Regions from separate parts of the Streptomyces sp. NPDC003247 genome, predicted to be linked through region 2. Evidence: riboswitches for the same ligand, from Rfam matches in the RefSeq annotation. Region 2 holds a riboswitch; each other region holds the start of a gene.

Region 1 (3,156 bases), on a different contig from region 2:
GCTGCCGCCCATCGAGATCACCGTGTACACCGCCATCACCCGGCCCCGCATGGCATCGCTGACCTCCGACTGGACGAAGGCGCTCACGGCCGTGTTCAGCGTCATCAACGTGAAACCGGCGGGCAGCAACAGGGCGAGGAACGCCGGGTACGTCGGCATGACCGCCGCCAGCGCCTCGAAACCGCCGAACAGCAGCGCGCCGACCACGACCGTCCGGACCCGCGGCGAGACACCGCGCGTGGCGGCGATGGTCCCTGCGACGGTGCCGAGGGCCAGGGCCGTGTTCATGATGCCGAGCCCCCGGGAGCCGACGTCGAAGACCCGGTCGGCGAACAGGGTCAGCGTGGTCGGGAAGTTGACCGCGAAGGTGGCGACCAGGCCGAAGATCGTGAAGACGCCGACGAGTTCGGGCCGCGCGGCCACGTACCGCAGCCCCTCCACCCCCGCTCCCGTCCAGGGCGGCCGGGAGGCGGCGCGTGTCTGCCGCGACCGTGGACGGATCGACAGCAGCCCGACGAGGACGACGGTGAAGGAGACGGCGTTGAGGGCGAACACCCATCCGGTACCGATCGCCCCGATCAGTACACCGGCGATCGCGGGGCCGATCAGACGCGCGGCGTTCAGGGACAGGATGTTCAGGCCCGCCGCCTTCGGGATCAGGGCCCGTCCGACCAGTTCGGTGACGAACGACAGACGTGCGGGGTTCTCCACCGTGAACACGCAGCCCAGGGCGAAGGACAGGACGTACAGCAGCCACAGCGGGGCATGGCCGGAGAGCACCGTCACCGCCAGCAGCACGGCCTGCGCCGCGTACAGCGTGTGGGTCCACAGCAGCAGGGTCCGCCGGTCGTACCGGTCGGCTGTCACCCCGCCCCACAGGCCGAACAGCAGGACCGGGGCGAACTGAAGGCCCATGACCCAGCCGAGCGCGGTCCCGCTGTGCGTGAGCCTGAGAACGAACCAGTCCAGCGCGACGCCCTGCATGGCGCTGCCGACGTTGGACACCAGACCCGTGCTCCAGTAGATCCGGTAGTCACGGACCCGCAGCGCGGCGAACACCCCTGCCGGGGCGGTGCTGTTGACGTCCATACGTCTCTTTCCGGATGGGTCGGCCATGGTGGTGCGCGCGACGGACGCGTCACACCGGAAGCGCCCCGAGGAAGGCGGGAGGTGCATGGCCTGTTCGCCGCGCGGGGGCCTGCGACGCCGGTCCGCGTCCGCGCGAGGGCGCGGCGGTACGCGGGCCGGGAAGGGGCTGGAGGAGTTGAGGGGCGCGAGTGGTCAGCGACAGGTCTGGTCGAACTGATCGGCGCGGCGGCCCACCCAGAACGGGGCGAACAGCACGGTGCGTGCCTGACCTGCGGTCTCCATCGCCGGATCAAAGCACATGGCGGGAGGGGCGTCCACCACGCGTCCCGGGACTTGAGACGGCCCCGCCTCCTCCAACCGGGCGCCCGATTCCGGCATTGACGTACGACAAGACCGCTCCGTACCATCGCGACCGGCATTGAGTGTCAGCGTCAAGCCCTGGCTCGCTGACCGGCAACCCTCCCACGCGGTGGGGTGCTCCAGGTGAAAGCCCGGCGGGATCACCGACGATCCCCGCAAGCGCGTGGCCCCGGGACGGGGGCCGGAGATGGGGAGGACAGGCGTGCGACACGGCGTTGACCTGGCTGTCTCCTTCGCCGACGCCACGGCGTTCTCCCGGCTCTCGCGCCGACGCCACATCGATCTGAAGCGCTCGACCAGCTGCCTCTGTCGGCCCTGACGAGCTCGTCCGCCGCCGGCTGACGTCCGTCACCGGCCCGCGCCTGCTTCGCGCTTTCCCGGCACCGCTCCCGGTGTCGCCCCTGACCCCTGTCTGTACAGCGCTCCCCCGCCGCCGGTGTCGATCCGGCCGGGGCCGCACGCCCATGCACGGCCGTGCCCCCGACAGCACCCCGTGCCTGGTGACCCGAGTAGGAGAAGCCCTCCGTGACAGCACTCCCGGATTTCAGAACCTCCCGATGGGCGCCCCTGGCCGCCCTGCTGACCACCAGTGTCCTGCTGACCGCCTGCGGGTCGGGCGGCGACGGCTCCGGCAGTGGAAGCGGTCGGCCGACGTCCGGCGGCACCTTGACCTTCGCGGTGGGTTCCGACTCCGGCTGCGTGGATCCGCAGCAGGTCGGCAGCAACGAGAGCATCTACTCGGTGCGCCAGACCGTGGACTCCCTGACCGACCAGGACCCCGAGACCGGCAAGATCGTGCCGTGGCTGGCCGAGAGCTGGGACGTCGACTCCGAGGCGACGACGTTCACCTTCCACCTGCGGTCGGGTGTCACCTTCAGCGACGGGTCCGAGCTGACCGCGCAGGTGGTGAAGGACAATTTCGACGCGGTGCCGAAGCTAGGCGCCCTGGGGTCCCTCGCCCAGGGCTATCTGAGCGGCGTCAAGAGCACCACCGTGGTGGACCCGCTCACCGTCAGGGTGACCTTCAAGGAGCCCAACGCGCAGTTCCTCCAGGCGACGTCGACCCACTCGCTGGGCATCGAGTCGTCGGCGAGCGCGAAGAAGAGCCCGCAGCAGAAGTGCAGCGACGGCGTGATCGGGTCCGGACCGTTCGTGCTGAAGCAGTACGTGCAGAACCAGTCGATCACCCTGGCCAAGCGCACCGGGTACGACTGGGGCTCCTCGCTGTGGTCCAAGAAGGGCGAGGCCTACCTGGACAAGCTGGTGTTCAAGGTCGTGCCCGAGGCGGGTGTCCGGGCCGGCAGTCTCCAGTCCGGGCAGGTGGACGCGATCAGCGGCGTCGGCAAGGCCAACGAGGCGGCGCTCAAGGGCGGTCAGGTCACCCTCCAGCGCCGGGCCAACCCCGGTGTGGTGTTCGGGCTGGGGCTCAACAACGCGCTGCCCGTGCTGAAGGACACCAAGGTGCGCCAGGCGATCCTGGCCGCCGTCGACCGCGAGCAGATCGCCGACACCGTGTTCCCGACCGGCACCGAGCCGGCGACCAGTGTCCTGGCCCACACCACACCCGACTACACCGACCTCTCCTCGGACCTCGCGTTCGACGCGGCCAAGGCGAAGTCCCTGCTGGACGCGGCCGGTTGGAAGGCGGGCGGCGACGGTGTCCGCACCAAGGACGGCAAGAAGCTGAGCCTGACCATCACCTGGTTC
Region 2 (3,156 bases):
CCCCGGCGTCGAGGCGACGGACACGCATGTCGCCTTCCGTACGTACTCGCAGCATGATCTCGAGGCTGCGTTCGCCATCGGGCTGGACTCTTAGCGCGGGAGCGCCTGGGGCGCGGAGCGTGTGTGCGGCTGCCGGTCGGCTGTGGCTGGTCGCGCCCACGCGGCGGAGCCGCATGTCGACACGGCCCCGCGCCCCTCAGGGCGCTGCCCCTGACGTCGGCTGCATCACACCGCCGGGACGCAGCGGCCGTCCTCCGTGCGGTACTGCCACTTGGCGCCGCTCCCGACCAGTTCCTTCACCGCGGTCACGAAACGCTCCACGTGCTCGTCCGGCGTGCCCGCGCCGAAGCTCACCCGGATCGCGTTGAGGGACTTCTCGCCCGGCGCGGCCTCGGGGGCGCCGCACTCGCCCTGGCTGCGCGGGTCGCTGCCGAGGAGGGTGCGGACGAGGGGGTGGGCGCAGAAGAGGCCGTCGCGGACGCCGATGCCGTACTCGGCGGAGAGGGCGGCGGCGAAGTGGGAGCTGTTCCAGCCCTCGACGACGAAGGAGATCACGCCGACGCGGGGGGCGTCGTCGCCGAAGAGGGACAGCACGCGCACCTCGGGCACCTCGGCCAGCCCCGCCCGCACCTTCTCGATGAGGTACCGCTCCCGGGCGACCAGCGTGTCGAAGCCCGCCTCCGTCAGGGCCTTGCAGGCGGAGGCGATGGAGTAGGCGCCGATGACGTTCGGCGAGCCCGCCTCGTGCCGGGCGGCGCTGTCGTGCCACTCCACGTCCACTCCCCCGTCCTCGCGCCGGGTGACCTTGCGGCTGGCGCCGCCGCCGGCCAGGTACGGCTCGGCCGCGCGCAGCCAGTCGGCGCGGCCGGCCAGGACGCCGGAGCCGAACGGGGCGTACAGCTTGTGCCCGGAGAAGGCGATCCAGTCGACGTCGAGGTCGCGCACGGACACCGGGTGGTGGGGGGCGAGCTGGGCCGCGTCCAGGACGATCCGGGCGCCGTGGGCGTGGGCGGCGGCGGCCAGCTCGCGCACCGGCCACAGCTCGCCGGTGACGTTGGAGGCGCCGGTCACGCAGACCAGGGCCGGGCCGTAGGGGTCGCGGTCGGCGAGCGCGCGCTCCAGGGTCTCGACGGCCTGGCGCGGGGTGCGCGGGGCGTCGAGGTAGGTGACCCGGGCGTCCTTCCAGGGCAGCAGCGAGGCGTGGTGCTCGGTCTCGAAGACGAAGACCTGGCAGTCGGCGGGGAGGGCGGCGGCGAGGAGGTTCAGGGAGTCCGTGGTGGAGCGGGTGAAGACCAGCTGGTCGTCGGCGCGGCAGTCGAGGAACTCCGCGACCGTCCGGCGGGCGTTCTCGAAGAGGTCCGTGGACAGCTGGGAGAGGTAGCCGGCGCCGCGGTGGACGCTGCCGTAGTACGGGGCGTAGGCCGCCACGTCGTCCCAGACGCGCTGGAGGGCGGGGGCGCTGGCCGCGTAGTCGAGCGCGGCGTAGGTGACCTCCCCGCCGGTGACGAGCGGCACGGTGACATCCCGGCCCAGAACGGGCAGCGGGGCACAAACGGACTGGGCGGAGGCAGCGGTGGAGACAGACATGGCGGAACTCCCGTGAGGACGCGTGGAACCGCCGTGCCGGACAGCGCGTCGACGGCACGGAGGGAAGAGGAAAAAGGGGTGTGCGGAGGCGGGGCTCTGCGGCCCTATCGCATTCGCTTGCTCACGGAAGACTCCTCGACGACCAGGACCCCTGGTGACGCGAGGGGTCCGCGCTTGCCGTGGGCCTTGCTGCCCACGACCTGGTCTTCACCCGGGGCACCCCGCCACGGACGGAGGGTTGCCGGACAGTCGGCCGGGGCCTCATGACTGTCACTCATGACCTGAGGAGGAAAGTACGGTAAATGATCGCGGTCCCGCAACTCCTGTCCGGATCGCGGGACCGCTTCCTCGGCCGTCAGGCGTTGCTGGCCGCCACCCAGCGCTCCAGCACCCGCGCGGCCGCACCGGAGTCGACGGACCGCGCCGCCTTCTCCATGCCGGCGCGGATCTGCTCGGCCAGCGGTGCGTCCGTCGGCTCCAGCGCCATCAGCGCCGCCGCGGCGTTCAGCAGGACGGCGTCCCGCACCGGCCCCCGCTCGCCCTCCAGCAGCCGGCGCGCGACCTGCGCGTTGTACGAGGGGTCGGCGCCCCGCAGCGCCTCCACGGACACCAGCTCGATGCCGACGTGCCGCGGGTCGAAGGTCTCCTCGGTCACCTTGCCGTCGCGGACGATCCACACCCGGGAGGTGGACGTGGTGGTCAGCTCGTCGAAGCCGTCGTCGCCCCGGAACACCAGCGACGAGTGGCCGCGCTCGGCGAAGACGCCGGCGACGATCGGCGCCATGCGCGGGTCGGCGACCCCGACCGCCTGGGCACGCACCCGGGCGGGGTTGGTGAGCGGGCCGAGGGCGTTGAACACCGTACGGACGCCCAGCTGCTTGCGGGCGGCGCCCGCGTGGCGCAGCGCCGGGTGGAACTTGACCGCGAAGCAGAAGGTGATCCCGGCTTCCTCGGCCACCTCGGCCACCCGCTGCGGCGTCAGGTCCAGATTGACGCCCAGCTGCTCCAGGACGTCCGACGCCCCGGACGCGGAGGACGCGGCCCGGTTGCCGTGCTTGACGACCTTCGCGCCGGTGCCGGCGACGACGATCGACGCCATGGTGGAGATGTTCACCGTCTTCGCGCCGTCGCCGCCGGTGCCGACGATGTCGACGGTGGGGCCGGGCACCTCGATCAGGTTGGCGTGCTCGTACATCGTGCGTACGAGACCGTTGATCTCCGCCACCGTCTCGCCCTTGGCCCGCAGCGCCACCACGAAGGCGGCGATCTGGGCGTCGGTCGCCTCACCGCGCATGATCAGGTCCATGGCCCAGGCGGTCTCCTCCGAGGAGAGGTCCCGGCCGTCCAGCAGACCGTTCAGCAGGACGGGCCAGGAACGGCCCGCCGCGGTGTCGCCTCCAGCGGGGGTCACAGCGCTCATAAGCCGCTCCTGGGTGTCATGGTGGTCCCGCTCTCCGACGGGACACGCGTCTCAACGGGTCCACCCTATCCAGCCACGGGGAACGGCGAAGAGCCCCGTCCGAACACCGGACGGGGCCCTTCAGCGGTTGCGTGGCGACGCAGTGATCA
Region 3 (3,156 bases), on a different contig from region 2:
GGTTCGTTGTCGGTGACGGTGCGGCCGAAGTCGCCGCTCGCCAGGGACGTCAGGTAGTCCAGGTACTGGGTGAGCAGCGGCCGGTCGTAGCCCGCCTGGTGCAGTTTCGCCTGGAGCTGGTCGGGGGTGAGCCGGTCGCCCAGCGCGGCGCTGATCGGGTCGCCGGTGGCGCGCATCAGGAAGAAGACCAGGCTGACCAGGATGAACACGGTGGGGATGATGAGGAGGAAGCGGACCACCAGGTAGCGGGCGAGTCCGTACCCGGCGGCGCCGTCGGCGGGAGGGGCGACGGCGCCGGGGGTGTCCTGCGTCAGGGCGCTCACTTCTTCGCGAGTCCTGCCCAGCGGAACGTGTAGGCGCTGTTCAGCTCGTCGGGCACACCGCTGATGTCGGTGCGGGTGACGATCGCGGTGGACCCCTGGAGCAGCGGGAGCAGCGGTACCGACGCCGCGGCCTTGTCCTGGGCCTGCTGGAGCAGGTCGGTGCGCTTCGCCGGGTCCGTCTCGGTCTCCTCCTTCTGGATCAGCTCGCGTACGGCCGGGTCGGAGTAGCCGTTGGCGACCCAGGTGTTGGCCGAGTAGAAGGGCGAGAGGTAGTTGTCCGCGTCCAGGTAGTCGGCGTACCAGCCGAGCTGGTAGAGCGGGTAGAGGTGCTTGATGCGGTCCTCGCCGTACTGGGTCCACTCGGTGGACTGGAGGTTCACCTTGAACAGTCCGGTGGCTTCGAGCTGGGACTTGACCAGCGCGTACTCGTCCGCCGAGGACGAGCCGTAGTGGTCGCTGTTGTACTGGAGGTTGAGGGTGACGGGGGTGGTCACCTTCGCCGCCTTCAGCCGTGCGGCGGCCGCGGCCTTGTCGGGGCCGCCCTTCTTGTCGCCGTAGAGCGACTTGAAGGAGTCGGTGGCACCGGTGAGTCCGTCCGGCACCGAGCTGTACAGCGGCTGGTAGCTGTTCTTGTAGACCTGCTGCGCGAGCTGGGCCCGGTCGACGGAGTCGGCGACGGCCTGCCGGACGGCCAGGGCCTTGGCCGCGTCGGCGTTCTCGGTCTTGGTGCCGTACGGCTGCGTCTGGAAGTCGAAGACGATGAAACGGATGCCGTTGCCGGAGCCGGTGTGGACCTTGATGTTCTTCTTCTCGGACAGGTCGTCGAGGTCGGCGGTGGTGAGGGTGCGGTAGACGGCGTCGACGGTGCCCTGCTGGACGTCGAGCTTCAGGTTGCTCGCGTCCGTGTAGTACTTGAGCTGGACGTTCTTCGTCTTCGGGGTGCCCAGCCGGCCGCCGTAGGCGCTGTTGGCGGTGAAGGAGACCAGCGAGTTCTTGTCGTAGCTCGTGATGCCGTACGGCCCGTTCCAGGGCTTCCCGGCGACGATGGCCTTGTCGTCGAGGATCTTGTCGGCGGGGAAGACCTCCTCGTCGACGATGTAGCCGGCCGCGGTGGACAGCACCTGCGGGAACAGGGTGTCGTTGGCGGACTTGAGGGTGAAGACGACGGTCGTGGGTGTCGGCGCGGCGACGGAGGCGAGGTTGTAGAGGAGCGACGACGGGCCGTTCTCGTCGGCTATCTTCACGATGCGGTCGAGGCTGAACTTGACGTCGGAGGACGTCAGTTGGTGCCCGTTGGCGAACTTCAGCCCTTCCCCGAGGGTCACCGTGTACTCCTTGGGCGCCGTCAGCTCGATCCCGGTGGCCAGATCCGGGGAGACCTCCGTGGCGCCGTTCTTCACGCTGAGCAGCGTGGCGTAGACCTCGCTCTCGATGGTGCCGGAGCCCGCGTCCCAGGCGCCCGCCGGGTCGAGGCTGGTGACCTGGTCCGTCGTACCGACGGTGATCGTCGCGCCGTCGGAGCCGGCGGAGCTCTTGGTGCTCGTGCAGCCGGTCAGGGCCACCAGGACGGCCGTGCCGAGGGTGAGGGCGCCCAGGGGCCGGAACGTTCTGACAGTGCTGTGCTGTGCCATGGCTGGTCTCTGCTTCCGCATGAAGGAGACACGAACGGGGCGCGGCGGACAGGGTGTGCCGCGCGCACGCTCGTGTGAAAGGTGAGGGTGAGGAGCGAAAACGGGTCAGGTCAGCTGTGACAGAGGCAGCTGCAGACCAGCAGCAGATCGACATGGCGTCGGGAGCACAGCACGAGGCCGGTTGCCACGCCGTCCTCCCAGGGATGTCGTCGGCCCTCGGGCCGGGGGAACGCACTTGCAGAACAGGAACATCCGCCGAGCCGTCACCTGGGGGCACCCCACTGCGTCGAGGGTTGCCGTCCGGCCAGCCAGGGCTTGATCACCGGAACTCGTGGCTCGCGCTCACCGTAGATCGACGCTTCTCCCGGCGTCAAGCAGTGGCTTTGCCGGGACGGTGTGCGCGGGCAGGGCGGCCGTTCTCCGCGCCGGACGGCGGGGGCAGGCCCCTCCCATCGACGGCCGTGGCCCGCACGAGGTTGGTCACGGCCGCCTTCGCCGCGTGGTGGCCCCAGGTACCCGGGAGGCGGCGCCCGTGATCACCGCGACCGGTGCCGTCAGGCCGGCGGCCGCGCGGCGAGCGCCGTGGTGAACGGGGTGACGGGGCGCTCCAGCCGTTCGCCGTCCACGGTGATGTCGACGGCCTCGTTGTAGAACGCGAGGAGCCCGGTGACGGCGCCGACCGCGGGCAGTGGCTCGGGATAGCTCCAGACGACGTTCGGCGGGACGCCGGGGTCACCGGTCCCGCCCCGCCACGACCAGTACGTGGCGGTCCCCTTGTAGGGGCAGCCGGTGCTGTGGTCGGTCGGTTCGAACAGGTCCAGGCGGACGTCCTCGGGCGGGATGTAGTAGCGCGTCGGCAGGCCGGTCTCGAAGAGCAGCACGGGGCGGTGGGTGTCGGCGACGACCGTGCCGCCGATCTCGACCCGGACGTGGCGGCTGCTGGGGATGGCGTCCACCCGCTTGTGCGGGTCGCGGGGGTGGACGAAGATCTCTTCCTCCTCCTCGTACCAGTGGTCCAGGCCCCGGCCGACGCGCCGGAACCACTCGAAGGCGATGTGCCCGGCCAGGTCGGCGGCGGGGAACGTCCAGGCCGCGTTCTCCAGCAGCTCGCCGCCGGCTTCGAGGTCGTAGAAGATCTGCGATCCGGTGTGCGTGCCCGTCGGGGGGTTCTTCGCCGGGCGGAGCAGGTCCGTACGGACCTC

The links. Region 2 has a riboswitch for S-adenosylmethionine ahead of ACFYWQ_RS01005 (aminotransferase class V-fold PLP-dependent enzyme). Riboswitches for the same ligand answer to the same signal wherever they lie in the genome.
Region 1: it holds a riboswitch for S-adenosylmethionine, as region 2 does, so the genes downstream of both, ACFYWQ_RS36825 (putative leader peptide) here and ACFYWQ_RS01005 (aminotransferase class V-fold PLP-dependent enzyme) in region 2, are expected to answer to the same signal.
Region 3: it holds a riboswitch for S-adenosylmethionine, as region 2 does, so the genes downstream of both, ACFYWQ_RS35645 (ABC transporter substrate-binding protein) here and ACFYWQ_RS01005 (aminotransferase class V-fold PLP-dependent enzyme) in region 2, are expected to answer to the same signal.

What each region holds. Positions count from the first base shown of each region.
Region 1 covers NZ_JBIAPF010000015.1:104,330-107,485, reverse strand. Annotated here, with positions in the region: gene ACFYWQ_RS36830 (MFS transporter) at 1-1,089, opposite strand, end outside; SAM riboswitch class IV at 1,504-1,617, shown strand; gene ACFYWQ_RS36825 (putative leader peptide) at 1,637-1,768, shown strand; gene ACFYWQ_RS36820 (ABC transporter substrate-binding protein) at 1,975-3,156, shown strand, end outside.
Region 2 covers NZ_JBIAPF010000001.1:232,691-235,846, forward strand. Annotated here, with positions in the region: gene ACFYWQ_RS01000 (Lrp/AsnC family transcriptional regulator) at 1-94, shown strand, start outside; gene ACFYWQ_RS01005 (aminotransferase class V-fold PLP-dependent enzyme) at 226-1,587, opposite strand; SAM riboswitch class IV at 1,753-1,869, opposite strand; gene trpD (anthranilate phosphoribosyltransferase) at 1,943-3,007, opposite strand; gene ACFYWQ_RS01015 (cytochrome bc complex cytochrome b subunit) at 3,154-3,156, opposite strand, start outside.
Region 3 covers NZ_JBIAPF010000014.1:33,571-36,726, forward strand. Annotated here, with positions in the region: gene ACFYWQ_RS35640 (ABC transporter permease) at 1-323, opposite strand, end outside; gene ACFYWQ_RS35645 (ABC transporter substrate-binding protein) at 320-1,954, opposite strand; SAM riboswitch class IV at 2,181-2,291, opposite strand; gene ACFYWQ_RS35650 (DUF427 domain-containing protein) at 2,509-3,156, opposite strand, start outside.